4 regions of the Mesorhizobium salmacidum genome follow, and region 4 is predicted to be linked to each of the others. Evidence: predicted binding sites of a transcription regulator. Region 4 holds the regulator's gene; each other region holds the start of a gene.

Region 1 (7,641 bases), on a different contig from region 4:
CTACCACTTCGTCAAAGGCCATCCCGAGCGCTTCCGCGTCATCACCTTCGAAGGCGCCTTCCATGGCCGCACGCTGGCGACCATCGCGGCTGGCGGCCAGTACAAATACCTCGAAGGCTTCGGACCCAAGGTCGAAGGCTTCGACCAGGTCGGTTTCGACGACATCGACGCCGCTGAAAAGGCGATCACGCCGGAGACCGCCGCGATCCTGATCGAGCCGGTGCAAGGCGAGGGCGGTATCCGTCCGGTGCCGACACAGTCGCTGAAGCGGCTGCGGCAGCTCTGCGAACAGCACGGTCTGTTGTTGATCTATGACGAGGTCCAGTGCGGCATCGGCCGTACCGGCAAGCTGTTCGCGCATGAATGGTCGGGTGTGACGCCCGACATCATGGCAATCGCCAAGGGCATTGGCGGCGGTTTCCCGATGGGCGCCTGCCTTGCCACCGACGAGGCGACCGTCGGCATGACCGCCGGCGTGCACGGCACCACATTCGGCGGTAATCCGCTGGCCATGGCGGTCGGCAACGCCGTGCTCGACGTGGTGCTGGAAGATGGTTTTCTCGAGGATGTCCAGCGCAAGGCGCTGCTGATGAAGCAGGGGCTCGCGTCAATAGCTGACGAATTCCCCGAAATTGTCGAGGATATCAGGGGCACCGGGCTGATGCTCGGCCTCAAATGCGCGATGCCCAACGGCAAGGTGAACATGGCGCTGCGCGACCAGCATTTGCTGGCCGTTCCGGCCGGCGACAACGTCATTCGCCTGCTGCCACCGCTCACCGTCACCGATGCCGAGATTCACGAAGCGCTCAACCGCATCCGCGCTGGCGCCAAGGGCCTGTCGGAGGCCATGGCCTCCGCCGCCGCGAAGTAATCCGGAACCATTCCTGATGTCAGTCCGCCATTTCACTGATCTCTCCACCGTTTCCGAAGGCGATTTGCGCTTCATGCTGGATGACGCGGTGACGCGAAAGGCGCGTCTCAAGGCCGGTGAACGGACCAAGCCGCTCGAAGGCAAGGTGCTGGCGATGATCTTCGACAAACCATCGACGCGCACGCGCGTTTCTTTCGACGTCGGCATGCGCCAGCTTGGCGGCGAGACCATCATGTTGACTGGCACCGAGATGCAGCTAGGCCGCTCCGAGACCATCGCCGATACCGCCAAGGTGCTGTCGCGCTACGTCGATGCGATCATGATCCGCACCACCTCGCATGAGCGGCTGCTGGAGCTGACCGAGAACGCGACCGTTCCGGTGATCAACGGCCTGACCGACGACACCCATCCCTGCCAGCTGATGGCCGACATCATGACTTTCGAGGAGCATCGCGGGCCGGTGGCTGGCAAGACGATCGCCTGGACCGGCGACGGCAACAATGTGCTGCACTCGCTGCTCGAGGCCTCGGCACGGTTCCGCTTCAATCTCAACGTCGCCGTGCCCGAAGGCAGCGAACCGGCGCAGAAGCATATCGACTGGTCCAGGGCGCATGGCGGCAAGCTGCATTTCACCCGCTCGCCCGAGGAAGCCGTCGACCAGGCCGACTGCATCGTCACCGACTGCTGGGTGTCGATGGGCCAGGAACACCGTGCTCGCGGCCACAATGTCTTCTCGCCCTATCAGGTGAATGCAGCGCTGATGGCCAGGGCAAAGCCCGATGCCCTGTTCATGCATTGCCTGCCGGCCCATCGCGGCGAGGAGGTGACCGACGAGGTCATCGACGGGCCGCATTCGGTGGTGTTCGACGAGGCCGAGAACCGGCTCCACGCCCAGAAGGCCGTGCTCGCCTGGTGCCTCGGTGCTTGAAGTCTCTTGGGTGCCTGAAGTGCCTGGGCGCCTGAAATGCCTGGGCGCCTGAAGTGCCTGGGCGCTTGATCTGCGGGGGCGCGATGCCTATCTGCGCCGCATCACGCAAATCAAGCGCGTTTGGACGCATGTGCCCACCAGGGCCGCATGGCCGCGCCCTGGAGCTTTGTCATGTTGGAAAGCCATCAAGTGACTGAACATCACCCCAAACTCGGCGAGTTCGGCTACGCCGGTGACGATCACGTCGTTCCCTTTGAAGTCGGTCCGCTCGACGTGCGTGGCCGCACGGTCCAGCTCGGGCCGATGCTCGACGCCATCCTTGGCCGCCATGACTATCCCGAGCCGGTCGCCCGCCTGCTGGCGGAAGCCTGTGTGCTGACGGTGCTGCTCGGCACCTCGCTCAAGTTCGAAGGCAAGTTCATCCTGCAGACCCGTACCGATGGGCCTGTCGACATGCTGGTCGCGGACTTTTCCACGCCCTCGGCGCTGCGCGCCTATGCGCGTTTCGACGCCGACCGGCTGGAGGCACTGATCGCGGCCGGCGAGACCTCGCAGCAAACGCTGCTTGGCAGCGGCGTGCTGGCACTGACCATCGACCAGGGCGCCCATACGCAGCGCTATCAGGGTATCGTCCAGCTCGACGGCGAGACGCTGGAAGAGGCGGCGCGCACCTATTTCCGCCAGTCGGAACAGATCCCGACCGACCTCAGGCTCTCGGTTGCCAAGCTGCTGACGCCCGGTGTCGGCGGTGCGCGCGAGCAGTGGCGCGCCGGCGGCATCCTGGCGCAGTTCCTGCCGCAATCGCCCGAGCGCATGCGCATTCCGGACCTGCCGGGTGGGGATGGCGATCCGCGCGAGGAGATCCATGATCCCACAGACAATTCCTGGCAGGAGTTGCTGGCCTTGCTCGGCACCATCGAGCCGACCGAGTTGATCGACCCGACCATCGGCGCCGAGCGGCTGCTCTACCGCTTGTTCCACGAGCATGGCGTGCGCGTCTTCGGCGGCGTTCCCGTCGCCGATCAGTGCTCATGCTCCCGGGACAAGATCCGCGGCATCCTCGAAGGCTTCTCCGCGCAGGAGATCAAGGACAGCACCGAGGATGGCGGCATCCACGTCGCCTGCGAGTTCTGCTCGACGCAGTACGACTTCGATCCGGCGGAATTTGCCGCTCAGTGAGCTATCTTTCCTTCTCCCCGTTCACGGGGAGAAGGTGCCGGCAGGCGGATGAGGGCCAGCGCGACCGCCGGTGCTCAGTTCACCGTGCGCCTTGTCCCCGGCAGATCGAGCGAGAAGGCGGGGATTGCGATGTCGAACGTCTCGCCGCGCTTGTTGCGCATCGTGTAGCGTCCGACCATGATCCCGGACGGTGTCGAGAGCGGGCAGCCGGACGTATATTGATAGCTGTCGCCGGGATTGAGCTCCGGCTGGTCGCCGACAACGCCCGGCCCGCGCACTTCCTCGACCCGGCCGGCACCATCGGTGATGTGCCAGTAGCGCGACAACAACTGCACGAACTCGTCCGACTGGTTGTCGATCGTTATCTGATAGCCCCAGACATAGCGGTTCTCCGAGGGATCCGAACGGTCCTTGAGATAGAACGGCCTGACCTGCACTTCGATGTTGCGCGTCACGGCGCGGTACATGAGCGGCTCCAAACAATCCGACGATTTTCGACGCTCCCGGTGAGCAGGTCAACGTGCGCGTCTTGTCGCGCCTGGCCTTGAACCGCAGGTGCCGGCAAAGAATGTCATTTAAGTGACACACGACAATGGTGGTGTGCACGAACCGGGCGACTCGGCGCTCTGTCGAACTGTTGAAAACGAGCATGATGCGGGCCGCCTTTCCGGAGTGACCAGATCTCGATGGAACTCACCTTCATAGCCGCCTCGCTTTCGACCGCTCTCATCCTTTCAAACGCCGCCAGCATTTCGCTCGCCGCCTCACGGCTGAAACGGCGCGGCACGATCGCCCCGCCCGCCGGCAAGTCGCAACCGGTATCGATCGTCGTCCCGTCGCGTGGCGTCGAGGCATTCACGCATGAAACGCTGGAACGCACCTTCGCGCTCGACTGGCCACATTATGAGCTAATCTTCTGCGTCGCCCATGCCGACGACCCGGTGGTCAAACTGATAAACAGGGCGATTGCCCGGTTTTCCAAGGTGCCGGCCCGGCTGCTGATCGGTGACGACCGTGTCAGCGCCAATCCAAAGCTCAACAATTGCGTCAAGGGCTGGGAAGCGGCGCGCCACAGCTGGGTCATCCTTGCCGATTCCAACGTCTTGATGCCGAGGGACTATGTCGAGCACATGATGGCGGCATGGCGGCCCGACACCGGTCTTGTCTGCTCGACGCCGATCGGTTCGCGACCCGAGGGTTTCTGGGCCGATGTCGAATGCGCCTTCCTCAACACATTGCAGGCCCGCTGGCAGTATGCCGGCGAGGCGCTCGGCCTCGGCTTTGCCCAGGGCAAGAGCATGCTGTGGAACAAGCCGATGCTGAACGCCAATGGCGGCATTCGCGCGCTGGCCGCCGAGATCGCCGAGGACGCCGCCGCCACCAAGCTGGTCAACGGCCTCGGCCTGCGCGTCAATCTCGTTGCGGCGCCCTTCGAGCAGCCGCTCGGCCAGCGTACCGTTGGCGAGATCTGGTCGCGCCAGGCCCGCTGGGCGCGCCTGCGCCGCGTCACCTTTCCGCTGTTCTTCGCGCCGGAACTCCTGACCGGCGCAGCGGTGCCTCTCGCACTGGCGCTGGTTGCGGCGGCGAGCGCGGGCGTCAGCCTCTGGGCAACCGCGATTGCCGTGTTGGCCGCCTTCTACCTTCCGGAATGCGCGCTGGCCTTGTCCAAGGGCTGGCATCTGTCGCCGCGCACGGTCGCGGCGATGATCGCGCGCGACGTGATGCTCCCGTTCATCTGGGCGCGCGGCTGGCTCGGCGGCGCCGTCGACTGGCGCGGCAATGCCATGATCATCCGCACCAAGGCGGCCGAATTGGAGGAGACGCCGTCGCGCGCCTGATCGCCGCGGACGACGCTCCTAAGCAGCTTATCTAGCGGCCTGCAAAGCCTGCGCGATGTCTTCCAGCAGGTCGTCGGCGTCCTCCAGGCCGACAGACAGCCTGAGCGTGCCAGGCCCGATGCCGAGTTCGGCGCGGGCCTCGTCGCTCAAATTCTTGTGCGTCGTCGTCGCGGGATGGGTGATCAGGCTCTTGGCATCGCCGAGATTGTTCGAGATCAGCACGATGTCGAGGGCGTTCTGCAGGGCGAAGGCCGCCGGCTTGCCACCCTTGACGTCGAGGCAAATCAGAGTCGAACCGCCCGACATCTGCTTCTTGACGATATCAGCCTGCGGGTGGTCGGCGCGGCCGGGATAGATGACGCGGGCGATCTGCGGCTGCTCGGCCAGGAAGTCGGCGATCCTGCCGGCGCTTTCCGTCTGCTGGCGCACGCGCAGCGGCAGCGTCTCGAGGCCCTTCAGCAAGGTCCAGGCATTGAACGGCGACAGGCTGGGGCCGGTGTGGCGGAAATAGTCGTGCAGGTTTTCGTCGATCCACTTCTTGTCCGACAGGATGACGCCGCCCAGACAGCGGCCCTGGCCGTCAATGTGCTTGGTGGCCGAGTAGACGACGATGTGCGCGCCAAGCTGCAACGGCTTCTGCTGCAGCGGCGTGGCGAAGACGTTGTCGACGACAAGCCGCGCGCCGATCGAGTTGGCAAGCGAGGCAACGGCCGCGATGTCGACGACTTCCAGCGTCGGATTGGTCGGGCTTTCCAGGAAGAACAGCTTGGTGTTCGGCCTGACCGCCTTTTCCCAATTGGCAATGTCGGTGCCGTCGACCAAAGTCGCCTCGATGCCATAGCGCGGCGCCAGCGTCTCGACCACCCAGCGGCAGGAGCCGAACAGCGCGCGCGCCGCCACTATATGGTCGCCGGCCTTGACGCTGCACAGCAGCGCCGCCGTCACCGCCGCCATGCCCGACGCAGTGGCGCGCGCGTCCTCGGCGCCTTCCAGCGCGCACATGCGCTTTTCGAACATGTCGACGGTCGGGTTGGCGTAACGCGAATAGATGAAGCCAGGCTCTTCGCCCTTGAAGCGGGCTTCCGCCGCCTGGGCGGTCTTGTAGACATAGCCCTGGGTCAGATACATCGCCTCGGAGGTTTCGCCGAAGCCGGAACGCAGGGTTCCGCCATGCACGAGTGCCGTCTGAGGTTTCCAGTTGCGCTTCTTGGTGCTCATCGCTTTGTTCCAGACACAAAAAAACCGGCCGCGAAAGTCGCAACCGGTCCATACGGCCTTGCGGCCCGACGGTCCTTTAGCGACTTGTTTAACGTGGCTGCAAGCCGACCGGCCAAATCACCACGGGATAACGACCCTTTAGACCCGCGCCACGCTTGCGTCAATTGCCGGCTTCATTAAGAGGTTTGTACCAAGGCAGGTTCCGCAAAGTGCCCAGCGGTTTTGCGGCAAGAACCTGCAACAAAGGAGACCAGTCTTGGGGCGGAGCCAGACTTTGCGGCAGACAGGCATTCTTCCCGATCAGGACATTTCGGCGCTGTTCCAGTCCGGCGCGCTGAAGTCGCCGCGTGCGCTCGATGCCGACCAGATCCAGCCGGCTAGTCTTGATCTCAGATTGGGCGAAAAGGCCTGGCGGGTGCGGGCCTCGTTCCTGCCCGGTCCCAACCACAAGGTCTCGGAAAAGCTCGATCGGCTGCAGCTCCATGAGATCAATCTGGCCGAAGGCGCGGTTCTCGAAACCGGCTGCGTCTATATTGTGCCGCTGCTCGAAAGCCTGGCCCTGCCGGCCGACATTTCGGCCTCGGCCAATCCAAAGAGCTCGACCGGTCGCCTCGACATCTTCACCCGCGTCATGACCGACCGTGGCCACGAGTTCGACAAGATCGCCGCCGGCTACAACGGTCCGCTCTATCTCGAAGTCAGCCCGCGCACCTTCCCGATCGTTGCGCGCACCGGTTCGCGCCTGTCTCAAATCCGCTTTCGCACCGGCAACGCGCTGCTTTCGGAAGCCGAACTGCATGAATTGCACCGCGCCGAGATGCTCGTCGCCACCGAGCCGCCGAACATTTCCGGCGGCGGCATCGCGCTGTCGATTGATCTCAATGGCGACAAGGATGGGCTGGTCGGCTATCGCGGCAAGCACCACACCGGCCTCATCGATGTCGACAAGCGTGCCGCCCAGGATGTCCTCGACTTCTGGGAGCCGATCCACAAGAGCGGCGCCGGCGAACTGGTGCTCGATCCCGACGAGTTCTACATCCTCGTCAGCCAGGAGGCGGTGCATGTGCCGCCGCTCTACGCCGCCGAGATGACGCCCTTCGATCCGCTGGTCGGCGAATTCCGTGTCCACTATGCCGGGTTTTTCGATCCGGGGTTCGGCCATTCGGCGGCCGGCGGCACCGGCAGCCGGGCGGTGCTCGAAGTGCGTAGCCACGAAGTGCCGTTCATCCTCGATCATGGCCAGATTGTCGGCCGGCTGGTCTACGAGCACATGCTAAAGCGCCCGCGGGCGCTTTACGGGACCGACCTGGGCTCGAACTACCAGGCACAAGGCCTGAAGCTGTCCAAGCATTTCCGCCCGCGCTGAACTCCCATTATCACCGGCAGATGCTTGCCCACGGGCAAGATTTTGAGGTCGAAATGGCCTCGCCCGGCCTTCGGGCCCCACCAGGGGAGAAGGCAGAGTTGGCGCCAGTTACAGCGCCTTCACCGCCACCTTCACCGGCTTTTCGATTTCCAGCGGGTTGCGCAGCGGCAGGCCGAAATCCCCTGCCTCGATCTCGAACACGTCGCCGGCTTCGGTCGTCACGCCGTCGGCGAAGGACAGC
Region 2 (7,641 bases), on a different contig from region 4:
CGGTGATCTCGACGATTGCCAGATTGGCATAGCGTTCGCGCAAGGTGGGGATGATCGCGCGCGACACGTTGGCCACGGCGACGTGGCCATTGGAGACGGACCAGTCGACATCGGCAGGCAGGCCATAGCGCAGGCCATGCGCTTCCCAGGAGATGGCGAAGGCGCCGTCGGCATCGGCCTCGGCGAAGGCGGCGTCGGCCAGCGTATCGTGATCCTCGCTCGCCGCATCGCTCGGCCTGGTGATGACGCGGCGCACGAACTCCAGCTGCGTCTCGTCGGCGAAAAGCGCCTTGGCATAACCGATCACCGTGTCCTTGCCGGCACCGCTCGGGCCCACGACAGCGACAAAGACGCCGTGACGGATCGGAAAGGTTTCGGCGGACAGTTCGCGCTCGATCAAGGCCGACACCATCATGCCACCCGGCGTCCCTGCCGCCAGACGGTGCGTACGACCGGAACATGATCGTCGACGCGCACGCGCACCAGATCGGCGCGACGTCCCTGCTCGATGACGCCGCGGTCGTCAAGGCCGACGGCCCGCGCCGGGTTCTTCGAAACCATGGCGACGGCCTGCGGCAGCGAAATGCCTTCGACCATGTCACCGAGGAAGAAGGCCGACTGGATCAGGCTGAAGGGGATGTAATCGGAGGATAGGATGTCGAGCAGACCGTCGCTGGCCAAGGTGCGGGCCGAGACATTGCCCGAATGCGAGGCGCCGCGCATGACATTGGGCGCGCCCATCAGCACGCCGAGCCCGGCGGCCTTCGAGGCCCGCGCCGCTTCCTCGGTGGTCGGGAACTCGGCCACCCGCACGCCCTGCTCGATGGCCTCGTCGACATGGGCCGACGTGGCGTCGTCGTGGCTGGCGAGCACGATGCCGCGCTCCTGGCAGGCGGCGGCGATGTAAACACGGTTCGGCCCCGAATTCTGCGCCGATTCGGTCATCCGCTTCTCGCAGAATTTCTGGAAGTCGCGATCCGAGAGTTTCAGCTTGCGCTGGTAGTAGTAGGCATAGGTTTCCAGATTGACGAACTGGCGCTGGCCTGGCGCATGGTCCATCAGCGATGCCAGCCTGACCCGCTCGTCGCCGTCGAAATCGGCGAATGCCTTGAGGCAATCCGGCGCTGAAACCTCGCAGCGAAGATGCAGGAAGTGATCGGCCCGCAGACGATCCTGCGCGACGCTGTCCTCGATCGCATCCGCCAGCTTGCGGATGTCGTCCAATGTCAGGTCGGCGTCTTCGTCCATGCCGACGCGGACCGCGTCGAGCACGGTGGTGATGCCGGCGGTCGCCACCTGCGCGTCATGGGCAAGCACCGCGGCGATCGGGTTCCAGCGCACTTTCGGCCGCGGCGCGTAATGGCCTTCGAGATGATCAGTGTGGAGTTCGACCAGCCCGGGAATGATATAGTCGCCGCCCATGTCCTCGCCGATGCGGCCAGTGCCAGCATCGATGCCGGCGATAAAGCCGTCGCGCAGCACCAGTGAACCCTCGACGATCTCGTCGGCAAGAACGATGCGGGCGTTGGAAAGAACAGTTTCGACGGTCATTGCGGGTAGTCCTTGGTTCTTGCAGTCGGGTTCGTTCAGGCGATTTTCCGGGCCGGGCGGCGTCCAAGCCCGTGCTGGGAAAGCGCCATGAACGGCGCACCGGGTTCGGGTTCGACAAACAATGTCAGCGCATCCACCAGCACGGGCTGGCGCAACACATCGGCGAAAAGGCTGTCGATCGCCGCGCGCAGGCGAGGGCTTTCCTGCGGTCCGGCCCGGCCGGACAGGGTCATGTGGAAGCGGAAGGTCTCGAAGACATAGGGATATCCCCATTGGCAGAGATTGCGAAACTCGGCCGGCTTCAGCGAATCCGGACTGCGCCGCTCGATCTCGGCCTCGCTCAACGGCGCCCGAAACCGGTCGAAATCGCGCACGACGTCGTCGGCGAAGCGGTTGAGCGGAGGCAGCGGACCATCCGGCACAAGCGCGAAGAAGCCGTCGATCTGGCTGACGACAAGGCGCGGGATCGTCACGACAGGCGTTGCTTCGGCAAAACGGTCGAGCGCCGCGCGCAGCGAAGCCTCGGTCTCGGTGGCAGCCAGGTGGAAGGGCGCTTTCAGCGTGGCGTGGAAACCATAGCGGCGGGCCGAAGCGGTGTGGAAGGCCACTTCCGCCGCAGACAACTCGGTAACGGCCTCAACAGGCCTGGTCGCGGCACCGAACGGGTCGCGGCCCAGCCAGTTGGCGGCGATTCGCGCCAGCGGCTCGTCCTGCCGGGGAGTGAAATAAATGGCATAACGCATGGGAAGTCCTCGTTAAAGCGCGCCGCGTTTGAAGTGAGGGTGCGACGCGCTTTAAGTCTTCATTTGGTGCATGTCGTCGTCCCAAAACCGCTACGCACTTTTGGGCGACATGCACTGGAACCGTTGCCATAGGTGATTTCCATGACGGATTGACGAAGCTTTGAAGGGTTTTCGAAGGCAAATCGACCCTCAGGGTCGTTAGCCGACGATTTGTCAAAGCTGGACCAATAGGTTCAGCCGGAAACGCAGAACGGTCAGGCCTTCATCAACCATTCGTGCTCGGGCGCATTGTGGAATTTCCACGTCCGCTTCGGCCCGGCCATCACATTGAGATAATAGAGGTCATAGCCGTGGCAGGCGGCACAGGGATGATAGCCCCTGGGCACCAGCACCACGTCGCCGTCCTCGATCGCCATGGCTTCGTCCAGCGCGCGCCGGCCATCCTTGTCGGCGTCGGTATAGACGCGCTGGAAGGCAAAGCCCTGCGGCGGGTTGAGGCGGTGGTAGTAGGTCTCCTCGAGATAGGATTCAGCGGGCAGGTTGTCCTGGTCGTGCTTGTGCGGCGGGTAGCTCGACGTGTGGCCGCCGGGCGTGATGACCTCGACCACCAGCAATGAGTCGGCGGGCTGGCCTTCCGGCAGGATGTTGGTGACGTAGCGCGTGTTGGTGCCCTTGCCCCGCACCTCCTGGCCGAGATCGTCCGGTCCGATCACCCGGACCGGCAGGCCGCCGCCAAGGCCGGGTGCCGAGCACACGCCAAGTTCCAGCTCGGTATCGGCCGTCACCGACCAGTCCGATCCCTGCGGCACGTAGACGGACCACGGCTTGCCCTCGAAAGGCGACATGCGCTCGCCGAGCAGGCCGAGATCCTTGCCGGCGGCTGTCGCGGTACCCTTGCCGGTCACGAACACCAGGCAGACTTCACGGTCGTCCGTCTTTCCCGAGGCGCTTTCGCCTGGTTTCAGCCGATGCAGGTCGAAACCGACATAAGTCCAGCCGGCGCTTTTCGGCGTCACATGCGCGACGCGGCCATGGCCCTTGTCGGCTTTGACGAGCAGTTTGGACATTTTGTCTCTCCTGTTCCAGTGGCTTGATGGGTTGCAGCTTGTCCAGGCCGACGATTTCACCGGTTGTCCAAAAGGATCATCGCAGACGCCTCAGATTGGCCGAGGCGCTGCAAGCTAATCGCCTACGCGACCAGTCACTCCTTCGGTTCGGGCTCGGCCTCTTTTTCTTCAGCCGGCTTGTAGAGATAAAAAAACTGCCAGGCGCCGTAGCCGGCGAAACCGAGCGCGATCACACCCCAGAACGGCGTGCCGGAAGCGAATTCGATCACCGACCAGATCAGGCAGACCGCGACGACGGCGACGCGCCGCCAAAGCGGGCGGAAGAACGGGTGTTCATAATCTTTCATCGCGCCATCCGTAACTCAGCAATCTGCCTCAGATAGACCGCGCGGCACCGTGAATCCAGCCTTCAGGCACTCGGAAAGCCTTGTGTCTCGACGGTGTAGCCGGCATCCGTCATCACCCGCATCAGCTCCTTGTAGCCGACCTCAGCCATCTTGAGCGGCGGGTTCTTCCTGGGATCCTGCTCGGCCTCGACCACGAACCAGCCTTCATAGCCATGATCCGCGAAGCGCTGCACGATGGCGCCAAAATCGAGCGAACCATCGCCCGGCACGGTGAAGGCGCCGAGCGCCACGGCGTCGAGGAAGGATTGCTTCGTACGGTCGAGCTTGTCGATCACATCCATGCGCACGTCCTTCACATGGACATGGCTGATGCGCTTGTGATGGTTGTCGATGGCGCGCAGCACGTCGCCGCCGGCAAACGCGAGGTGTCCGGCATCGAGCAGCAGCGGGATGCCTTCGCCGGAATGGCGCATGAAGGCATCGAGCTCCGGCTCCGTCTCGACCACAGCCGCCATGTGATGGTGATAGGAAAGCGGCATGCCTTGCTCGGCACACCATTCTCCGAATTCCGTCAGGCGCCGCGCGTAGGCTTTCATCTCATCACTGGTGAGCTTCGGCTTGGTGGCGAGCGGCTTGGATCGGTCGCCCTGGATCGAGCGGCCGACCTCGCCATAGACGATGCAAGGCGCATCGACCGCCTTGAACAGGTCGATCATCGGCTGGATGCGGTCCTTGTTGGCAGCCATCTCCTCGTCGACCAGCGTGCCCGAGAACCAGCCGCCGCAGAGCGTCACGTCGGCGGCCTTCAGGATCGGCAGCATGACGGCGGGATCGTTGGGGAAGCGGCGGCCCATCTCCATGCCTGTAAAGCCGGCCGAGCGCGATTGGCGCAAGCATTCCTCCAGCGACACGTCATCGCTGAGTTCGGCAAGATCGTCGTTCCACCATGCAATGGGGGACATGCCCAGTTTGGCTTTCAAGTCGTCACTCCGGTGCTAAAACAGTTTCTTGTTCGTTGGAGCCGCCCTCATCCGCCTGCCGGCACCTTCTCCCGGTAAACGGGAGAAGGGAGGAGCCTCGGCGCCGACATCAATCGCCGATGGTCTGCATCTGCCGTTTCTCATCATAGACCTTGCGCGCCGCGTTGACCTGGCTGCGGGCGGACACTTCCGGCACCGCCACGTCCCACCAATGGCCGCCGGCATCGGTGGAAACCAGCGGATCGGTGTCGATGACCAGCACGGTGGTGCGGTCGTTCTTCTTGGCCTTCTGCAGCGCGTTTTCCAGCTCGGCGATGGACGGCACCTTCTCGGCGATCGCCCCCATGCTCGCCGCGTGCGCGGCGAAGTCGATGTCGGGCAAAATATCATGGCGCGAGTCCTTCAGGAGATTGTTGAAGTTGGCGCCACCGGTCGCCATCTGCAGCCGGTTGATGCAGCCAAAACCCCTGTTGTCGAGCAGCACGATGGTGAGCTTGAGGCCAAGCATCACCGAGGTGGCGATCTCGGAATTCAGCATCAGATAGGAGCCGTCGCCGATCATGACCACGACCTCATCATCGGGCTTGGCCATCTTGGTGCCGAGCCCGCCGGCGATTTCGTAGCCCATGGTCGAGAAGCCGTATTCGGCATGGTAGGACCCGGGCGCGCCCGCTTGCCAGAGCTTGTGCAATTCGCCGGGAAGGCCGCCTGCCGCGTGCAGCAGCGTCACGCCGGAGCCCATGGCGCGCTGCACGGCGCCGATCACCTGCGCATCGGAGGGGAAAGCGGCATTGGTCGAGGCCGTCACCTTGGCCGCATCGGCCTGCCAGGCTTTCTTGCCGGTGGCAGCATTGTCGGTCCAGGCCTCAGGCGCCTTCCAGCCTTGCAGCGCGGCGGCGAGTTCGGCGAGCCCTTCGGCCGCGTCGGCGACCAGCGGGAGCGCCCGGTGTTTGCCGGCATCGAAAGGCTGCACGTTGAGCCCGATGATGGTCTTGCCCGAATTCTTGAACAGCGCCCACGAGCCGGTGGTGAAATCCTGCAGCCGCGTGCCGATGGCGAGCACCACATCGGCCTCTTCCGCCAGCCGGTTGGCGGCCGAGGTGCCGGTGACGCCAACCGCCGCCATGTTGAGCTTGTGATCGTCCGGCAGCGAGGACTTGCCGCCTTGCGTCTCGCAGACCGGAATGCCCGCGCCTTGCGCGAATTTGGCCAGTTCATCGGAGGCCTGCGAATAGAGAACGCCGCCGCCGGCGATGATCAGTGGCTTCCTGGCGCCCTTGAGTGCCGCGACGGCGCCCGCCAGTTCGCCGCGGTCCGGACGCGGCCGCCGCTGGCGCCAGACCCGCTCGGCAAAGAAGCTCTCGGGATAGTGATAGGCCTCGGCCTGTACATCCTGGCAGAGCGACAGCGTCACCGGGCCGCAATCGGCCGGGTCGGTCAGCACCTGCATGGCGCGATTGAGCGCCGGGACAATCTGTTCCGGCCGCGTGATGCGGTCGAAATAGCGCGACACCGGCCGGAAGCAGTCGTTGACCGTCGCCGTGCCGTCGGAAAAATCCTCGGCCTGCTGCAGCACGGGGTCTGGAATGCGGTTGGCGAAGACATCGCCCGGCAAAAAAAGGACGGGCAACCTGTTTACATGGGCAAGTGCTGCCGCCGTCACCATGTTCAGCGCGCCGGGGCCGATCGAAGAGGTCGCGGCCATGAAGCGACGGCGGAAATTGGCCTTGCCATAGGCGATCGCCGCATGCGCCATCGCCTGTTCGTTATGGGCGCGGAAGGTCGGCAGTTGGTCGCGCACCTGATAGAGCGCCTCGCCGATGCCGGCGACATTGCCATGGCCGAAGATCGCCCAGACGCCACCAAAAATCGGCACCTTTTTGCCGTCGATCTCGGTCATCTGGCGGGACAGGAAGCGGGTCAGCGCCTGCGCCATCGTCAGGCGGATTGTCTTGGTCATATCGGTTTTTCCTCCGCAGTCCTTACGCAGCGCCTTGTTATGCCGCCTTGCGGCCGCGCGCGGCAAGCCACGCTTCGGTCAGTTGTTCGAAGCGCGACGCCATGTCGGCGACAGCCTCCTCATCCGACATCTTGCCGGCCAGCCATTGTTCGGCGGCGTGGACGAAGATGGTGCGGCCGACGGCAAAGCCTTTCACGATGGGCGCCTTGGCGGTGGCGGCGAACGCCGCTTCCAGTTCGTCCTGCGGCGCTTCCAGGCCAAGCAGGACGATGCCTCGGCACCAGGGATCGTGCTTCAGGATCACCGCCTCGATCCTGGCCCAGGCGCCGCTCGACGCCTGCGGTTCGAGCTTCCACCAGTCGGGCTTGATGCCGAGCGCATAGAGTTCCTCCAGCGCGCGCGGGATCGTCGTATCGTCGAGCTTGCCATGCTTGCCGGCGATGATCTCGATGAGAAGTTCCCGGCCGACTTTGCGCGCGGCCTCGAACAGCGCGCGCAGCTTCTGCTGCTGTTCTTCCTTCAAGGCCGCCGGATCGTCCGGATGGTAGAAGCACAGGCACTTGATGCAGTGATCGACCGGCCATTCGGTGAGCTGCGAGCCGATGTCCTGGGAGAATTCGAAGCGCAGCGGCCGCGAGCCCGGCAGTTCCACCGGGCGTCCAAGCCAGGCGAAGGGATGCCGGGCGAACTCGAACATCGCCTCGCGGCCGTGCTTCTCGTCGATCAGCATGCCATAGCCGTCGCGGCCGGCGGCGACCTTGGCCGCTGCCTTGACCGCCAGCACCTTGAAGTCGCGTATGCGCGCAGGATCGGCGCCGGTCTTGGCCGCTACATCCTCGAGCTGCACACGGTGATCGCAGGCGAGCGCCATCAGCGACGGGATGTCGCGCCGGCGTGTCGTCGCCCAATGGATGTGGTTGATTGCCTCGTCCTTGCGCAGCGCGCGATGCTTGCTGCCGTTCCTGAGGAAGAACTGCAGCTCCTCGAAGGTCG
Region 3 (7,641 bases), on a different contig from region 4:
CTTGCCGCCGCGTCGGCCGCCGAAGCGGCCTTCGATGCCCTTGGCCATGAAATCCTCGCCGAGAAGGCGGCGGCACTCGGTCGCGCGGGACAGCGCGTGGAAGAAACCTTGGCCCGGCTGCGCGACAATGGCGACGACGAGTTGCGCCCCCGTCTGCTCAAGGAGGCGGCCGCCGCGGTGCATGGCTATTTCATCCAGCGCGAATTGTGCGGCTTTCGCAAGCATGACGCCGTCATCCGCGAATACAACATCCCGAAAGCCGTGCTGGTCAGGCTTGGCGCCATGTAGAGTTGGAGCTTGCCGCGCTGATTTCCCTGTGGAAGCGGGCCAGGCGGGCGGCAAGCGCTTCGGGATTTTCATCGGCAACGAAGTGTCCGCTGCCGGCTATGATGTCGCCCTCGACATTTGAGAGCCCGGCTGCGCGCAGGCCATCGACATAGTCGCCGATGTCGCCGGACTCGGCCGCACCCCTCAGATACAGTACCGGAACCGCAATCGGCTTCGCGGGCCGCACGGCATTGACCTTGGCATCCTCGGGAAAGGCACGATACCAGTCGAACCCCGCCTGGAGGCTTTCCGGCCTTGAATAGGCCTTGGCGTAGATTTCCCTGGCGTCGTCAGGGATCGAGGCTCGATCCTTCGAAAGCACATTGAAGAAGAAGTCGAAATAAGCGCTCTGATGGCCGCTGACCAGCGTTTCCGGCAAGGCCGGGACGGCATGGAACGCGAAGTGCCAGATCCGCGGATCGCGAATGACCTTCTCCCACGGCGCGACGCCTGGAATGACGACATCCAAGATCGCCGCGCCGAAAAGGATGTCCGGATGGTCTCTCAACAAGGCAAACACGATCTGGCCGCCGACATCATGGCCGGCGGCCACAAGCTGGCGTAGTCCGCAAGTCTCTGCGACGCCTCTCATCAGTCTCGCCAGGGTTCTCTTGTCGCCAGCCCCGGGCAGGCCTTGCGAGCCGCCGATGCAGGGCAGGTCAGGGGCGACGACCCGGTAGTCGGCCGCCAACCGGCCGATCACCCGCTCGAAGGCGTAGGAGCTTTGCGGCCATCCGTGCAACAGGAGGAAAGCCGGTGCTCCGGCAGGGCCTGCCTCGCGCAGGGCAATGCTCAGCCCTTCGATTTCGATGGTCGAGGTTTGCATGTCCTGGCCCTGGCGGCTTTCCGGTTGGCTCCCATGCCGTAGATCTAGGCGCCGACCGGGAAGCCGCCAGGGTTATGCAGGAATTACTCCAGCCATTCGGTTATGAAGCTGCCGTTCTCGTGGATGTCGGTCGTTTCCAGCGGACCCGGGCCGAGATTGGTGAATTTGTGCGGCGTGTGCGGCGGCACGATGACGATCTGACCAGCGGTGGCCTCGATTTCCTGGTCGCCGACCGTGAACAAGGCGTTGCCCTGGCGGATGATGAAGATCTCCGCATAGGGATGGGCGTGCAGCCGCGGGCCGCCGCCGACGTCGGGCAGGTAGTTGAAGATCAGGCAGGAGTTCGAGCCGTAGGCGCCGCATTGCAGTTCGCCCTTCCAGTGGTTGGAACGAACAGCCCATTCCTCGCGATCGATGACATGCGCCATGCGGCCAAGGATAGATCACGCCGATGCTCCGTGTCGAGGCGAAGCCAGGCATCGGATTTGCGGTTGTTTCCCGGTTGTTTAGCCGCCTTTCGCGGCGCCTGGCCGTCCCGCCCGGCGACAGGGTATTTCGTCCCCGCGACAATCTGCCCTTGTGCCTTCACCCGTCTGGACAAAAACGGGCTTCACGCATAAACCGAAGTCCAAATGCCGGAGGAATTCGCTAGCCTGTTCGCCATGCGCTGTCGGGTTGGCGTGATTGAGCGGGGACAAGGCTCGGCCACCGGCGCGGAAGAGGCGAAAGGATCAGGCACCCGTGAGCGCAACCGACATCCACGATCCCAACCGTCGAGATTTTCTCTACGTCGCCACCGGCATGGCCGCCGTGGTTGGCGCCGGTGCCGTCGCCTGGCCGTTCATCGACCAGATGCGCCCCGACGCCTCGACACTGGCGCTCGCTTCGGTCGAGGTCGATGTCTCCTCGCTGACGCCTGGCAGCTCGCTGATCGTCAAGTGGCGCGGCAAGCCGGTCGTGGTGCGCAACCGCACCGAGAAGGAAATGAAGGACGGCGAGGCCGTCAGCCTGTCCGATCTCAAGGATCCGATCGCGCGCAACGCCAATTTGCCATCCGATGCGCCGGCGACCGACGCCAACCGCACCACGCCCGGCAAGGAAGCCTGGATGGTGATGGTTCAGGTCTGCACCCATCTGGGCTGTATTCCGCTCGGCCAGGAAGGCGATTTCGGCGGCTGGTTCTGCCCGTGCCATGGCTCGCAATACGACACTGCCGGCCGCATCCGCAAAGGCCCGGCGCCGGAGAATATGGCGATTCCGGTATTCAAGTTCGTTTCCGACACCAAACTCCTTATCGGTTGAGGCAGGGGATATTTCGATGAGCGAGGGACACTCGACCTATACGCCGAAGACCGGTATCGAACGCTGGTTCGACGCCCGCATGCCGCTGCCCAGGATGGTCTATGACAGCTTCATCGCCTATCCGGTGCCGCGCAACCTGAACTATATGTGGACCTTCGGCGGCATCCTGGCGATCATGCTGGTGGCGCAGATCCTGACCGGCATCGTGCTGGCCATGCACTATACGGCCGATACCAATCTCGCCTTCGGTTCGGTCGAGAAGATCATGCGCGACGTGAATTCGGGATGGCTGTTGCGCTACATGCATGCCAACGGCGCCTCGTTCTTCTTCATCGCCGTCTACCTGCACATCTTCCGCGGTCTCTATTACGGCTCCTACAAGGCGCCGCGCGAGCTTCTGTGGATCCTCGGCTGCATCATCTACCTCCTGATGATGGCGACCGGCTTCATGGGCTATGTGCTGCCATGGGGGCAGATGAGCTTCTGGGGCGCCACCGTCATCACCGGCTTCTTCAGCGCCATTCCGCTGGTCGGCGACTGGATCCAGCAGCTGCTGCTCGGCGGCTTCGCCGTCGACAATCCGACGCTGAACCGCTTCTTCGCGCTGCATTACCTGCTGCCGTTCATGATCGCCGGCGTCGTGGTGCTGCATGTCTGGGCGCTGCACGTCGTCGGCCAGTCGAACCCGACCGGCATCGAGGTCAAGTCGAAGACCGACACCGTCGCCTTCACCCCCTACGCGACCATCAAGGACGCGTTCGGCATGATCGTGTTCCTGTTCGTCTTCGCCTATTTCGTCTTCTACCTGCCGAACTATCTCGGCCATCCGGACAACTACACGGTCGCCAACCCGCTGAAGACCCCGGCCCATATCGTTCCGGAATGGTACTTCCTGCCGTTCTACGCGATCCTGCGCGCCATCACCTTCAACGTCGGGCCGATCAATTCCAAGCTCGGCGGCGTGCTGTGCATGTTCGGTGCCATCGTCATGCTGTTCCTGGTGCCGTGGCTCGATACCTCCAAGGTGCGCTCGGCGGTCTACCGGCCCTGGTACAAGCTGTTCTTTTGGCTGTTCGTGGCCGATGCCATCCTGCTGGGCTGGCTGGGCTCGCAGCCGGCGGAAGGCAGCTATGTGTTCATGGCGCAGATGGCGACGCTGTTCTACTTCGCCTTCTTCCTCATCATCCTGCCGGTTCTTGGCCTGATCGAGACACCGCGCAGGCTGCCGAACTCGATCACCGAGGCGGTGCTCGAAAAGAACAAGGATGGCAGCGGACATCCGGTGGGCGCCACCGCAGCACCTGAGACCAAGGGCTGAGCGGTAGAGAATCTAAGGGGATTTGGCATGAAGAAGATTCTCACCTCGCTGGCGCTGATCGGCCTTGTGGCCGCCGGCACCGGAGTAGCAGGCACTTGGGCGTTAGCGGCTGAAGAAGCGCACAACGCGGCGGCACCGACGCATTTCCCGATCAACGAGCCGAAGGAAATGAACTGGAGCTTCACCGGCCCGTTAGGCACCTATGACAAGGCGCAGCTGCAGCGCGGCCTGAAGGTCTACAAGGAAGTTTGCTCGGCCTGCCATTCGATGAACCTGGTGGCGTTCCGCACGCTGTCGGACCTCGGCTATAGCGACGCGCAGATCAAGACGCTGTCAGCCGAATACACCATCCACGACGGCCCCAACGATGCCGGCGACATGTTCGACCGTCCCGGCAAGCCGTCCGATCATTTCCCGGCGCCGTTCGCCAATGAGGAAGCCGCCGCTGCCTCCAATGGCGGCGCGGCGCCGCCGGATATGTCGCTGCTGGCAAAGGCGCGCGGCGTCGAGCGCGGCTTCCCGCAATTCGTCTTCGACATCTTCACCCAGTATGATGCCGGTGGTCCCGACTACATCCATTCGCTGCTGACCGGCTACGACCAGACGCCCCCGGCCGGAATGGTCATCCCGGAAGGCACGCACTACAACCCGTATTTCATGTCGGGCGTGTCGCTGAAGATGCCCAAGCCGCTCTCCGACGGCCAGGTGACCTATGACGACGGTTCGCCGCAGACCATCGACCAGTATTCCCGCGACGTGGCTGCCTTCCTGACATGGGCGGCCGAGCCGCACATGGAAGACCGCAAGAAGATGGGCTTCCGCGTGCTGGTGTTCCTGCTTCTGTTCGGCGCCCTGGTCTACATGACCAAGCGCAAGGTGTGGGAAGCCGTCGCGCATTGAGCGATGCCGCAGTCTGAAATTCAAGAAACGGGCGCCGCGAGGCGCCCTTTTCTGCTTTTGCGGTGGATTGCGCCGTCACGTCTCGGCGGTGTCACATGGCCGTCACCACACATCGCGATCCTGCGGCGCTCTCATCAAAGGATCACGCCCATGAAAAGATACGCATCGCTAGCGGCAGGCCTGCTGCTGCTCGTCGTTGGTTCCACGGCCCGCGCCGAAGACGCAAAGCCCTTCATCACCAACAAGGACGTCGACCTGACGATGATCCTACCGCCGCCGCCGGCAAATGATTCGGCCGAGACCAAGGCCGAGTTTGGCGAGGTGCTGACCATGCAAGTCACGCGCACACCTGAAATGGAAGCCCGCGCCATCGCCGATGCCGAGGAAAACGTCTGGCGGTTCGCCGACGTCATGGGACCGAATTTCAACAAGGACAAGCTGCCGAAATTCAGCGCCTTCTTCGATCGCGTGGTGGAGACCGAAGGCGCCGTCGTCGATCCGGCGAAGGACGTCTGGAAGCGCCCGCGTCCGCACCAGCTCAGCGACCTCGTGAAGCCGGTGGTGAAGCTGTCGAGCTCCGGTTCCTGGCCGTCGGGCCATGCGACCGTCGGCACGATGATGGGCATCATCCTGTCCGACATGGTTCCGGAAAGGCGTGCCCAGATCATGGCGCGCGCGGCCGAGTTCGCCCATAACCGCATCGTCGGCGGCATCCACTATCCGTCCGACGTCGAGATGGGCAAGATTTCCGGCAGCGTCATCGCCGCGGTCTTGCTCAACCGCGATGACTTCAAGGTCGAGTACGAAGTGGCCAGGGCGGAGCTTCGTTCCGATCTCGGCATGTAAGACCGGCCGATAGGCTCTGTTCGAGCGGGGCGCCTTCGGGCGCCCTTTTTCGTGTCGGCCACGGCCTGGGCCCACGGCAAGGAAATCGCCTGGCATCGCTGCCAAATCCTTTGCCGGATGCGCTTGTCTCGACCGTCACATCGCGCTAGCCGTTGTCGGCCGCGCCGGGTTACGATCGGCCCCCGCGCCGTTTCGCTTCTGTCAGCTGGATCATCCGGAGCCGCTTCATGAAATCCTCGCTCGAAGACACGCTGCTGGCGTCGATCCGAACCATCCCGGACTATCCCAGGCCCGGCATCCTGTTTCGCGACATCACCACGCTGCTCGGCAACGCACGCGCTTTCCGCCGCGCCATCGACGAGCTGGTGCATCCCTATGCCGGGCAGAAGATCGACAAGATCGCCGGCATCGAAGCGCGCGGCTTCATCCTGGGCGGCGCCGTCGCCCACCAGCTCTCGGCCGGCTTCGTACCGATCCGCAAGAAGGGCAAGCTGCCTTATGAGACCGTGCGCGTCGCCTACAGCCTGGAATACGGGCTGGACGAGATGGAAATGCACAAGGACGGCGTCGCGCCCGGCGAGAAGGTGATCCTGGTCGACGATCTGATCGCCACCGGCGGCACGGCGGAAGCGGCGGTCAAGCTGCTGCGCCAGATCGGGGCGGATATTCTCGCCGCCTGCTTTGTCATCGACCTGCCGGATCTGGGCGGGCGCGCGAAGCTCGAAGCGCTCGGCGTGCCGGTGCGGACGCTGATCGGGTTCGAGGGGCATTGAGGGGTCGAGTCTTTTCCTTCTCCCACAAGGGGAGAAGGAAGAGACGCCTCACCCAACCCTCACCAGCACCGCACTTTCGAATTCCAGCACCTTGCCGCCGGTCGAATCGGAGGCCTCGCAGAGCAGCGCCAGCAACCGCCAGCCGGGGCGGGACGCGATGGGGCGGTGGGAAAGCGCCGTGCGCGTGAAGGTGATGGTTTGCCCGGCGTAGACGGGCTTCAGCCATTTCAGGTTCTTGAATCCGGGCGAGGGGCCGAATTCGGGCACCGGGCCGTCCCAGCCTTCGGCGTCCAGGCGGGTCTCCAGATTCAGTTTCATCCAGGTGGCCGCGGTGTGCCAGCCGGAGGCGCAGAGCCCGCCAAGCACGCTCTTTCTCGCCGCCTCCTCGTCGATATGAAAAATCTGCGGGTCGTATTTGCGGGCGAACGCCTTGATCGCCTCGGGTTCGAAAGTGTGCGAACCGAGTGTGACGGACGTGCCGATGCGGAAGAATTCATCCAGCGTCATGACGCATTCCCGGCGGCATCGCGCGTCAGGAACATGACGGAATTCTGGAGCTCGAAGACGCTTTCGCCGCGCTGGTTGACAAGTTCGCTGCGCATGGTCACGAAACCGAGCTGCGGCTTCGACTTCGACAGGCGGCTGGCCAGAACCACGAGGTTGCCCCGCAGCGTATCGCCGGCGAGCACCGGCTTCTTCCATTTGACCTGATCGACGCCGGGCGCGCCCTGACAGGTGGAGTCCAGCAGGAAGGCATCGCACAGCATACGCATGAACATGGCGCAGGTGTGCCAACCCGAAGCCGAGAGGCCACCGAGAATGCTGGCCTTGCCGGCCTCCTCGTCGAGATGCATCGGCTGGGCGTCGAACTCGCTGGCGAATTCGATGATCTCGGCCGCGCTCACCTGTTTGGTGCCGAGCTCGAACGAGGCCCCCTCGACGAAGTCCTCATACGCCCATGTCTTTCCGGTCATGGTCTGCAAATCCGTTGTAGAATGCGCGATCCCTTTGGATCGGCAAACCCGGATGCAGGCCGCGGGCGGTTTGGTCAAGCCCTTTCTGGTGAGCCAGCCGGCGCGATCGGGCCCGCGGCGTCGGTCAGAGCCTGCCGCCGCGCCTCCGATCGCGCCGACGAGCATGGAGCACGACAGGTCCGGTTTCGTTTTCGCAACGGGCGCTACGCGAGATCGTCAACCGAGACATTGAGAGCGGCGGCGATGCGCTTGATCGTGTCGAAGGTACCGTCGCGGGTGCCCGTCTCAATCTGCGAGAGATAGCCTGCGCTGATCTCTGTCTTTTCAGCGAGGTCGCGAGCCGACATCCCGCGATGCTCGCGCCAGACGCGGATT
Region 4 (7,641 bases):
ATCAGCTCGCGGCCGAGGAACAGATTGGCGGCGGCATCGACATTGTCTGCCAACGCCAGCGTCTGGTAGATTGTCTCGATCCCGTATTTCTTGGCCTCGCGCGGGTTGGAGATCGGTGCCTCCTCGCCATTGACGAATATCTGGCCGGAGTCGCGCTTGTAGGCGCCGGACAGTATCTTGATCAGCGTCGACTTGCCGGCGCCGTTGTGGCCGAGCAGCGCCACGACCTCGCCGGGGAAAAGATCGATCGAGGCATCGTCGACGGCACGGATGCCGCCGAATGCGATCGAGATATTACGCATGTCGACCAGCGCGGTGGCTGCAGGAGCAGTCTTGTCAATCACGGCGATGCCTCCCTAAACGCGCTTGCGGTAAACGGTGTCGAGCCACACCGCGATGACCAGCACGGCGCCGACGACAATGCTCTGCAGCGGCGAATCGACGCCGAGCAGCACCATGCCCGACTGCAGCGACTGCATCAGCAACGCGCCGAGCATGGCGCCGATGATCGTTCCCGAGCCGCCGGCAAGCGACGTGCCGCCGATGACGGCCGCGGCAATGACGAGCAGTTCATCCAATGTTCCAAGCACATTGGTGGCCGAGTTCTGCCGGGCCGACGAAATGGCGGCGGCAATCGTGGCCAGCACGCCCATGATCATGAACACCTTCATGGTGATCCAGCGCGTGTTGATGCCGGCGAGGTTGGCCGCTTCCGGATTGCCGCCGATGGCAAAGACATAACGGCCGAAACGGGTGCGTTTTGTGATGAAGGTCATGACCAGACCGACGGCGACGGCCATCAGTACCGGTATGGCGATGCCGTGGGCGATGAATAGCCCGCCCTCCGGCACGGTGATGTTGTTGGCGGCCGCGTACCGGTTCACGATGCCGATCGGCCACGGATAGGAGTTGGCCAGCCACACCGCGCCCATGATGACGGCACAGGTGACGACGCCGAGCAGCGTCTCGGCCCAGATCGGCCGCAGCGGGAAGCGGAACCGCTTTCGTTGCACCCGCCCGTTGAACAGCGCAAACACGACGGCCAGGCAGGCGACGATGCCTACGACCCAGCTCCAGGTCGCACCGATCGATCCGGCCGGTCCGCCGCCCATCAACTGGAAGGTGGCGTCGAGCGGTGCCACCGTCTGGCCGCTGGTGACCCACCAGGCGGCACCGCGCCAGACCAGCAGGCCGCCCAGCGTGACGATGAAGGCCGGCACTTCGAGATAGGCGATGACGAAGCCCTGGAAGGCGCCGATCAACAGGCCGAGCGCCAGGCCGATGACCAGTGCCAGCACCCAGATCCATGGATTGCCGAGTTCAAGCCCCACGAACCGGACCAGGAAGTGCACCTGGGCAAAGCCCATGACCATGCCGATCAGGCCCTCGGCGGAACCGACGGACAGGTCGATGTTGCGCATGACGATGACCAGCACCATGCCGCAGGCCATGATTGCGACCGCGGACGTCTGCACCGACAGATTCCACAGATTGCGCGGCGTCAGAAACGTGCGGCTGTCGAAATCGAACGGATTGACGCCAAGACGCAAGCTCGAAATCACATGCAGCGCGACCCAGATCAGCAGCAGGGCGCCGATCATGCCGAGCATACGGGTGTCGATCTCGGTCGCTTTCAGGAACCGGGCAACCGCGCCGAGTTCCGAGGCGCGCGCGGTATCGGCCTGCAGGTTGGACGTCGTGTCGGTCATGATTTCCTCCAACCGGCTGGCCGTCTGACGCGGATGCCGAACCAGCCTAGAAGCTATCCGCGCGATGCGGAAACACAAATCTTTTTGAGAAAACGCCGCGGCTTGGGGGCCGCGGCGCCTTCATTCTTCAAGCGGTCAAACTCAGTTGCAGGCCGCGACGCTGCCGGCGGCGACGCCCGCGCAGACTTCGTCCTTATTGATCCAGCCGGCGTCGATGACGAGGTTGAGATTGTCCTTGGTGATGGCGACCGGGGTCAGGAACAGCGACTTGACGGTGTTGCCGCCAGGCGTCGTGAAGTCCTTCGCGCCGGCGATGTCGGTCATCTTCTTGCCGTCGGCGAGCTGCGAGGCGATCTCGGCGGCGTTCTTGCCGAGTTCACGCGCATCCTTCCACACCGACACGGTCTGGGTGCCGAGCGCGATGCGGTTGAGCGCGGCGTGGTCGCCGTCCTGGCCAGAGACCGGCACGGTGCCGGCGAGCCCCTGCGCCGTCAGCGCCGCGACGACTCCGCCGGCGGTGCCGTCATTGGCCGCGACCACGGCGTCGACCTTATTGTCGTTGGCGGTGAGGAACTGCTCCATGTTCTTCTGGGCGTTGGCGGGCAGCCAGCCGTCCGTATAGGCTTCGCCGACATTCTTGATCTTGCCGCTGTCGATGGCTTCCTTCAGCACTTCCATCGAGCCCGAGAACAGGAAGTCGGCATTCGGATCGGCACCCGAGCCCTTGATGAAGACGTAATTGCCTTCAGGCTTCACCTTGAACACCTCGCGGGCCTGCATGCGGCCGACTTCCTTGTTGTCGAAGGTCAGGTAGAAGACGTCCTTGTTCTCGATCAGGCGGTCATAGCCGACGACCGGAATGCCCTCGTCGAGCGCCTTCTGCACCGCCGGGCCGATGGCCGAAGCATCCTGCGCAAGGATGATCAGCGAATTGGCGCCCTGCGAAATCAGGCTTTCGACATCGGTCAGCTGCTTGCCGGGATTGGACTGCGCATCGGCGGAAATGTACTTGTCGCCCGCGGCCTCGATCGCCTTCTTCATGGCGGCCTCGTCGGTCTTCCAGCGCTCTTCCTGGAAATTCGACCACGAAACGCCGATGACCTTGTCCTTCGCCTGCGCCACCGACGCCAGCGTCAGCGACATGGCGACACCCGCCAGGATGGCGACTGTGAATCTCTTCATGATATATCCTCCCTGCGCCGCGTATGGCGCGACCAAACTGGCCCGAAGGCCCGCACAAAGGCCCTATTTTTTCGAGCCTCGAAAAAACACTGATCCATCGTCGGAACACTGTCAACATCGATCCTGATGGATTTTGAGGTGCCGGGAAGCTTTTTTCGAGTCCCGCAATAAATAAATGACAGCTCCTGCCGCATCTGCCAGTATTCGGCCCATTGCCGGAGAGGTTCGAGGGGGTGTCAAGAACCGCGGCGACGGGGAGGATGTGGGAAGCATGTCGGTCGGAATCCGCCACGACGATCTGCGCCGGCGCAACCGCGCCATGGTGATTGCAGCCGTGCGTCAGGGTGGTCAGCCCTCGCGCACCGAGATCGCCGCCACCACCGGCCTCAGCCACTCGACCATCTCGGCAATATCAGCCGACCTGATCGGCGAGGGTATCCTGACCGAAGGCAAGCCGAACGAGGCTGGTTCATTGAAACGCGGCCGGCCGCAGGTCGGTCTTGGCCTCAACCCCGAGGCCGCGGCTGTGATGACCGTGGTGCTGTCGCTGAATTTCCTGTCCGTCGCCGTCATCGATTATTCCGGCCAGGTGGTCGCCGAGGAACAGCGCCGGCTGGACACGCTGACCATGTCGCGCGAGGCGCTGATCGGCGAATGCACGGCAATAGTGCGGCGGCGCCTCGAGGACCCCGATCTCGACGTCCGCAGTATTGCCCGCATCGCGCTGGCGATCCAGGGCATCACCGACACCGAAGCGCGTGCGATGCTGTGGTCGCCGATCACGCCGCAGACGGACATTCCCTTCGCCGACATACTTGAAGCCGAGTTCGGCATCCCCGCCACCATGGAGAACGACTGCAACATGATGGCGGTGGCGCTGCGCTGGCGCGACCCCGAACGCTACCGCGACGACTTCATCGCCATCCTGCTCTCGCACGGCATCGGCATGGGCCTGGTGCTGAAGGGCGAGCTGTTCACCGGCACGCATTCATCGGGAGGCGAGTTCGGCCACATGATCCATCGCCCGGGAGGCGCGCTCTGCCGCTGCGGACGGCGCGGCTGCGTCGAGGCCTATGCCGGCAACTACGCCATCTGGCGCAACGCCAGGCAGCTTGGCGAGGACGCCGAACCGGTCGCAGATGTCAGCGATGCGCAGATGCGGACACTCGCCGCGACGGCAAGGGAGAAAGACGGACCGGAGCGCGAAGCCTATCGCAAGGCCGGCGAGGCGCTGGGCTATGGACTGGGCAGCCTGTTCGCGCTGATCGATCCCGCACCCGTCGCCATGGTCGGCGTCAGCGCCGCCGCCTTCGACCTGATCGAGCCGGCCTTGCGCGAGGCCATCGCCCAGACCGCCGGCGGCCAGCATTCGGAATCGATTTCCTTCGACACCGAGCCGAACGAGCTGCCGCTCATCCGCGAAGGTTGCGCCATGCGCGCATTGACCTTCGTCGACCAGGAGATTTTCGCGCCGGGCGTGCTGGCGAGGCCCGGCGTTTCGGGCAAGAATGTAGCCTGATTTCAGTCTTCGCGGATCGCGTAGCCCGCGCCGCGAATGGTGCGGATCACGTCCGGCATGCGGCCGTTGTTGACCGCCTTGCGCAGCCGGCCGACATGCACGTCCACGGTGCGTTCATCGATGTAGATCGTCTCGCCCCAGACATTGTCGAGCAACTGGCTGCGCGAGAACACGCGGCCGGGATGGCGCATCATGAATTCCAGCAGGCGGAACTCGGTCGGTCCGAGCCGGATCTCGCTCTTCTTGCGATAGACCCGGTGCGATTCCCGGTCGAGCACGATGTCGCCGACCTTGAGCACGCTGGACAGCACTTCCGGCTTGGCGCGGCGCAGCAGCGCCTTGACCCGGGCCATGAATTCCGGTGTCGAGAACGGCTTGACCAGATAGTCGTCGGCACCGGTCGAGAGGCCGCGCACACGGTCGCTCTCCTCGCCGCGCGCCGTCAGCATGATGATCGGCAGCCTCTCGGTCTCGGGCCGCATTCGCAGGCGCCGACAGAGTTCGATGCCGGAAACCGCCGGCACCATCCAGTCGAGCACCAGGAGGTCGGGCACGTTCTCCTGGAGGCGGATCTCGGCTTCGTCGCCGCGTGTCACCACCTCGACCTGGTAGCCTTCCGATTCCAGATTGTAGCGGAGGAGCACGCCGAGCGGCTCCTCGTCCTCCACCACCATGATGCGTGGCGCGATCATCGATTGATCATCCCTGCCGTCAAGCCGCCGGCACCGACATCGCCGTCTCGTCCTGCTTCGGACGGTTGGCGGGCAGTTGCGTGCCGGTCAGCACATAATATGCATTCTCGGCAATGTTGGTCACGTGGTCGCCGATGCGTTCGAGATTCTTGGCGCAGAACAAAAGATGCGTGCAAGCCGTGATGTTGCGCGGATCTTCCATCATGTAGGTCAGGAGTTCGCGGAACACCGATGTGTATTTGACATCGATGCGTTCGTCGTCATTCCTGAGCTTGGCGAGTGCGGCGGCATCGCCGGCCGCATATTCCTCGACCACGCCCTGCACCTGGATCAGCACCAGCTGCGCCATGGAGTCGATCGAATGCGACAGGTCGCGCGGCGTGGCGGAGAGGCCGACGGAGCCGACGCGCTTGGCGATGTTCTTGGCAAGGTCGCCGATGCGCTCGAGATCGCCCGCCATCCGGATCGAGCCGACGACATGACGCAGATCGTCGGCCATCGGCTGACGCTTGGCGATGAGGGTGATGGCGCGGTCGTCGAGTTCGCGCTGGCGCGCGTCCATGATGGCGTCGTCGGAGACGACGCGCTGTGCCAGCGCGTTGTCGGAATTCAGCAGCGCCTTGGTGGCGCCGCCGACCATCGTGCCGGCGAGATCGCCCATGTCACTGATCAGCCTGCTGATCTGTCCGAGATCCTCGTCGAAGGCTGCGACTGTATGTTCGGCCATGATCCTGGTCCTCGTATGCGTGATATCAGCCGAAGCGGCCGGTGATGTAGTCCTGCGTGCGCTTCTCGCGAGGCGACGTGAAGATCTTCTCGGTCTTGTCGAATTCGACCAGTTCGCCCAGATACATGAAAGCCGTCTGGCGTGACACGCGCGCCGCCTGCTGCATATTGTGGGTGACGATGACGATCGTGTAGTCGGCCTGCAACTCGTCGATCAGTTCCTCGATCTTGGCGGTCGACAGCGGATCGAGCGCCGAGGCCGGCTCGTCGAGCAGGATGACCTCCGGCTTCACCGCCACGGTGCGGGCGATGCAAAGACGCTGCTGCTGGCCGCCCGACAGGCTGAGGCCGCTGGCGTTCAGCTTGTCCTTGACCTCGGTCCACAATGCGGCGCGCTTCAGCGCCTGCTCGACACGGCCGTCCATCTCGGCCTTGCTGATCTTCTCATAGAGCCTGACGCCGAAAGCGATGTTCTCATAGATCGACATCGGGAACGGCGTCGGCTTCTGGAACACCATGCCGACCTTGGTCCGCAGCAGGTTGAGATCCTGCGAACGATCGAGAACGTTCTGGCCGTCGAGCAGCACCTGGCCCTCGGCGGTTTGCTTGGGGTAGAGTTCGTAGATGCGGTTGAAGACGCGCAGCAGCGTCGACTTTCCGCAACCCGACGGTCCGATGAAGGCCGTCACGCTGCGCTCGGGCAGCGACAACGTGATGTCCTTCAGCGCCTTCGACTGGCCGTAGTAGAAATTGAGGTTCTTGACCTCGATCTTCGCCTTGGCGGCTGCCTCGGTGGCAATGGTCATGTCTGGAGACAACATCTGGCTCATTTGTCCTCTCTGCGTCCGGTCAGGCTGCGCGCAAAGATGCTGAGCGCGAGAACCGTCAATGTGATTATGAGTGCGCCGGTCCAGGCCAGTTGCTGCCATTCCTCATAGGGGCTGAGAGCGAACTGGAAGATGGTGACCGGCAGGCTGGCCATCGGCGCGTTGAGATTGCTCGACCAGAACTGGTTGTTGAGCGCGGTGAAGAGCAGCGGCGCCGTCTCGCCGGAGATGCGGGCGATCGACAGCAGTATGCCGGTGACGATGCCGGAAAGTGCTGCACGGTAAGCCACTGATTTGATGACCACCCAGCGCGGCGCGCCGATCGCGGTGCCGGCTTCGCGCAAGGCGTTCGGCACCAGGTTGAGCATGTCCTCGGTGGTGCGCACGACCACGGGGATGACCAGGATGGCCAGCGCGACGGCGCCGGCGATCGCCGAGAAATGCCCCATCGGCCGCACCATCAATTCGTAGACGAACAGGCCGATGATGATCGACGGCGCCGACAGCAGGATGTCGTTGATGAAGCGCACCACGGTGGTGAGTTTCGAGAAGCGGCCGTATTCGGCCATGTAGGTGCCGGCCAGAACACCGATTGGCGTGCCGACGATAACGGCGATGATCGTCATCACCACGCTGCCATAGATAGCGTTCAGCAGGCCGCCGGCATCGCCGGGGGGCGGCGTCATCTGCGTGAACACATCAAGGGAGAGCCCGGCTGCGCCTTTGTAGACCAATGCGCCGAGGATCAGTGCCAGCCAGGCAAGCCCGATGCCCGCGGCGGCGACGCACAGCGTCATCATCACCGAGTTTCTGGTCTTGCGGCGGCGGTGAAGCGACGAGGCTGTCGACATCGGTCAGGCTCCGGTGCGGGCGTCGATGCGCATCAGCATGTAGCGTGCGATGGCAAGGATGAGGAAGGTGATGACGAACAGGATCAGGCCGAGCGCCACCAGCGAGGACGTGTAGAGGTCGCCGACGGCTTCGGT

The links. Region 4 encodes PhoB, which activates phosphate uptake and scavenging genes when phosphate is short. Its sites were predicted from a motif close to TGTCATNNANCTGTCAT; they were not measured.
Region 1: a site for PhoB is predicted at 3,548-3,564, ahead of O7A60_RS10980 (ceramide glucosyltransferase). Genes of this name have one in related genera too.
Region 2: a site for PhoB is predicted at 2,436-2,452, ahead of O7A60_RS01850 (DUF1045 domain-containing protein). Genes of this name have one in related genera too.
Region 3: a site for PhoB is predicted at 4,763-4,779, ahead of O7A60_RS08355 (acid phosphatase). Genes of this name have one in related genera too.

The regions. Positions count from the first base shown of each region.
Region 1 is NZ_JAPYKS010000006.1:263,693-271,333, forward strand. Features, by position in the region: gene O7A60_RS10960 (aspartate aminotransferase family protein) at 1-871, shown strand, start outside; gene argF (ornithine carbamoyltransferase) at 888-1,799, shown strand; gene O7A60_RS10970 (Hsp33 family molecular chaperone) at 1,947-2,978, shown strand; gene apaG (Co2+/Mg2+ efflux protein ApaG) at 3,053-3,445, opposite strand; gene O7A60_RS10980 (ceramide glucosyltransferase) at 3,665-4,816, shown strand; gene O7A60_RS10985 (O-succinylhomoserine sulfhydrylase) at 4,844-6,034, opposite strand; SAM riboswitch at 6,091-6,168, opposite strand; gene O7A60_RS10990 (2'-deoxycytidine 5'-triphosphate deaminase) at 6,309-7,400, shown strand; gene araD1 (AraD1 family protein) at 7,509-7,641, opposite strand, start outside.
Region 2 is NZ_JAPYKS010000001.1:363,480-371,120, forward strand. Features, by position in the region: gene phnN (phosphonate metabolism protein/1,5-bisphosphokinase (PRPP-forming) PhnN) at 1-415, opposite strand, end outside; gene O7A60_RS01845 (alpha-D-ribose 1-methylphosphonate 5-triphosphate diphosphatase) at 412-1,551, opposite strand; gene O7A60_RS01850 (DUF1045 domain-containing protein) at 1,587-2,294, opposite strand; gene iolB (5-deoxy-glucuronate isomerase) at 2,549-3,361, opposite strand; gene O7A60_RS01860 (hypothetical protein) at 3,496-3,708, opposite strand; gene iolE (myo-inosose-2 dehydratase) at 3,771-4,688, opposite strand; gene iolD (3D-(3,5/4)-trihydroxycyclohexane-1,2-dione acylhydrolase (decyclizing)) at 4,798-6,648, opposite strand; gene O7A60_RS01875 (bifunctional 5-dehydro-2-deoxygluconokinase/5-dehydro-2-deoxyphosphogluconate aldolase) at 6,686-7,641, opposite strand, start outside.
Region 3 is NZ_JAPYKS010000005.1:27,477-35,117, reverse strand. Features, by position in the region: gene O7A60_RS08385 (DUF6665 family protein) at 1-288, shown strand, start outside; gene O7A60_RS08380 (alpha/beta fold hydrolase) at 269-1,153, opposite strand; gene O7A60_RS08375 (cupin domain-containing protein) at 1,237-1,581, opposite strand; gene petA (ubiquinol-cytochrome c reductase iron-sulfur subunit) at 1,895-2,455, shown strand; gene O7A60_RS08365 (cytochrome b) at 2,472-3,773, shown strand; gene O7A60_RS08360 (cytochrome c1) at 3,801-4,673, shown strand; gene O7A60_RS08355 (acid phosphatase) at 4,824-5,519, shown strand; gene O7A60_RS08350 (adenine phosphoribosyltransferase) at 5,747-6,292, shown strand; gene O7A60_RS08345 (MaoC family dehydratase) at 6,341-6,799, opposite strand; gene O7A60_RS08340 (MaoC family dehydratase) at 6,796-7,266, opposite strand; gene O7A60_RS08335 (helix-turn-helix transcriptional regulator) at 7,470-7,641, opposite strand, start outside.
Region 4 is NZ_JAPYKS010000004.1:300,675-308,315, reverse strand. Features, by position in the region: gene O7A60_RS07905 (ATP-binding cassette domain-containing protein) at 1-302, opposite strand, end outside; gene O7A60_RS07900 (sugar ABC transporter permease) at 357-1,709, opposite strand; gene xylF (D-xylose ABC transporter substrate-binding protein) at 1,851-2,891, opposite strand; gene O7A60_RS07890 (ROK family protein) at 3,163-4,410, shown strand; gene phoB (phosphate regulon transcriptional regulator PhoB) at 4,413-5,102, opposite strand; gene phoU (phosphate signaling complex protein PhoU) at 5,122-5,829, opposite strand; gene pstB (phosphate ABC transporter ATP-binding protein PstB) at 5,855-6,658, opposite strand; gene pstA (phosphate ABC transporter permease PstA) at 6,655-7,506, opposite strand; gene pstC (phosphate ABC transporter permease subunit PstC) at 7,510-7,641, opposite strand, start outside.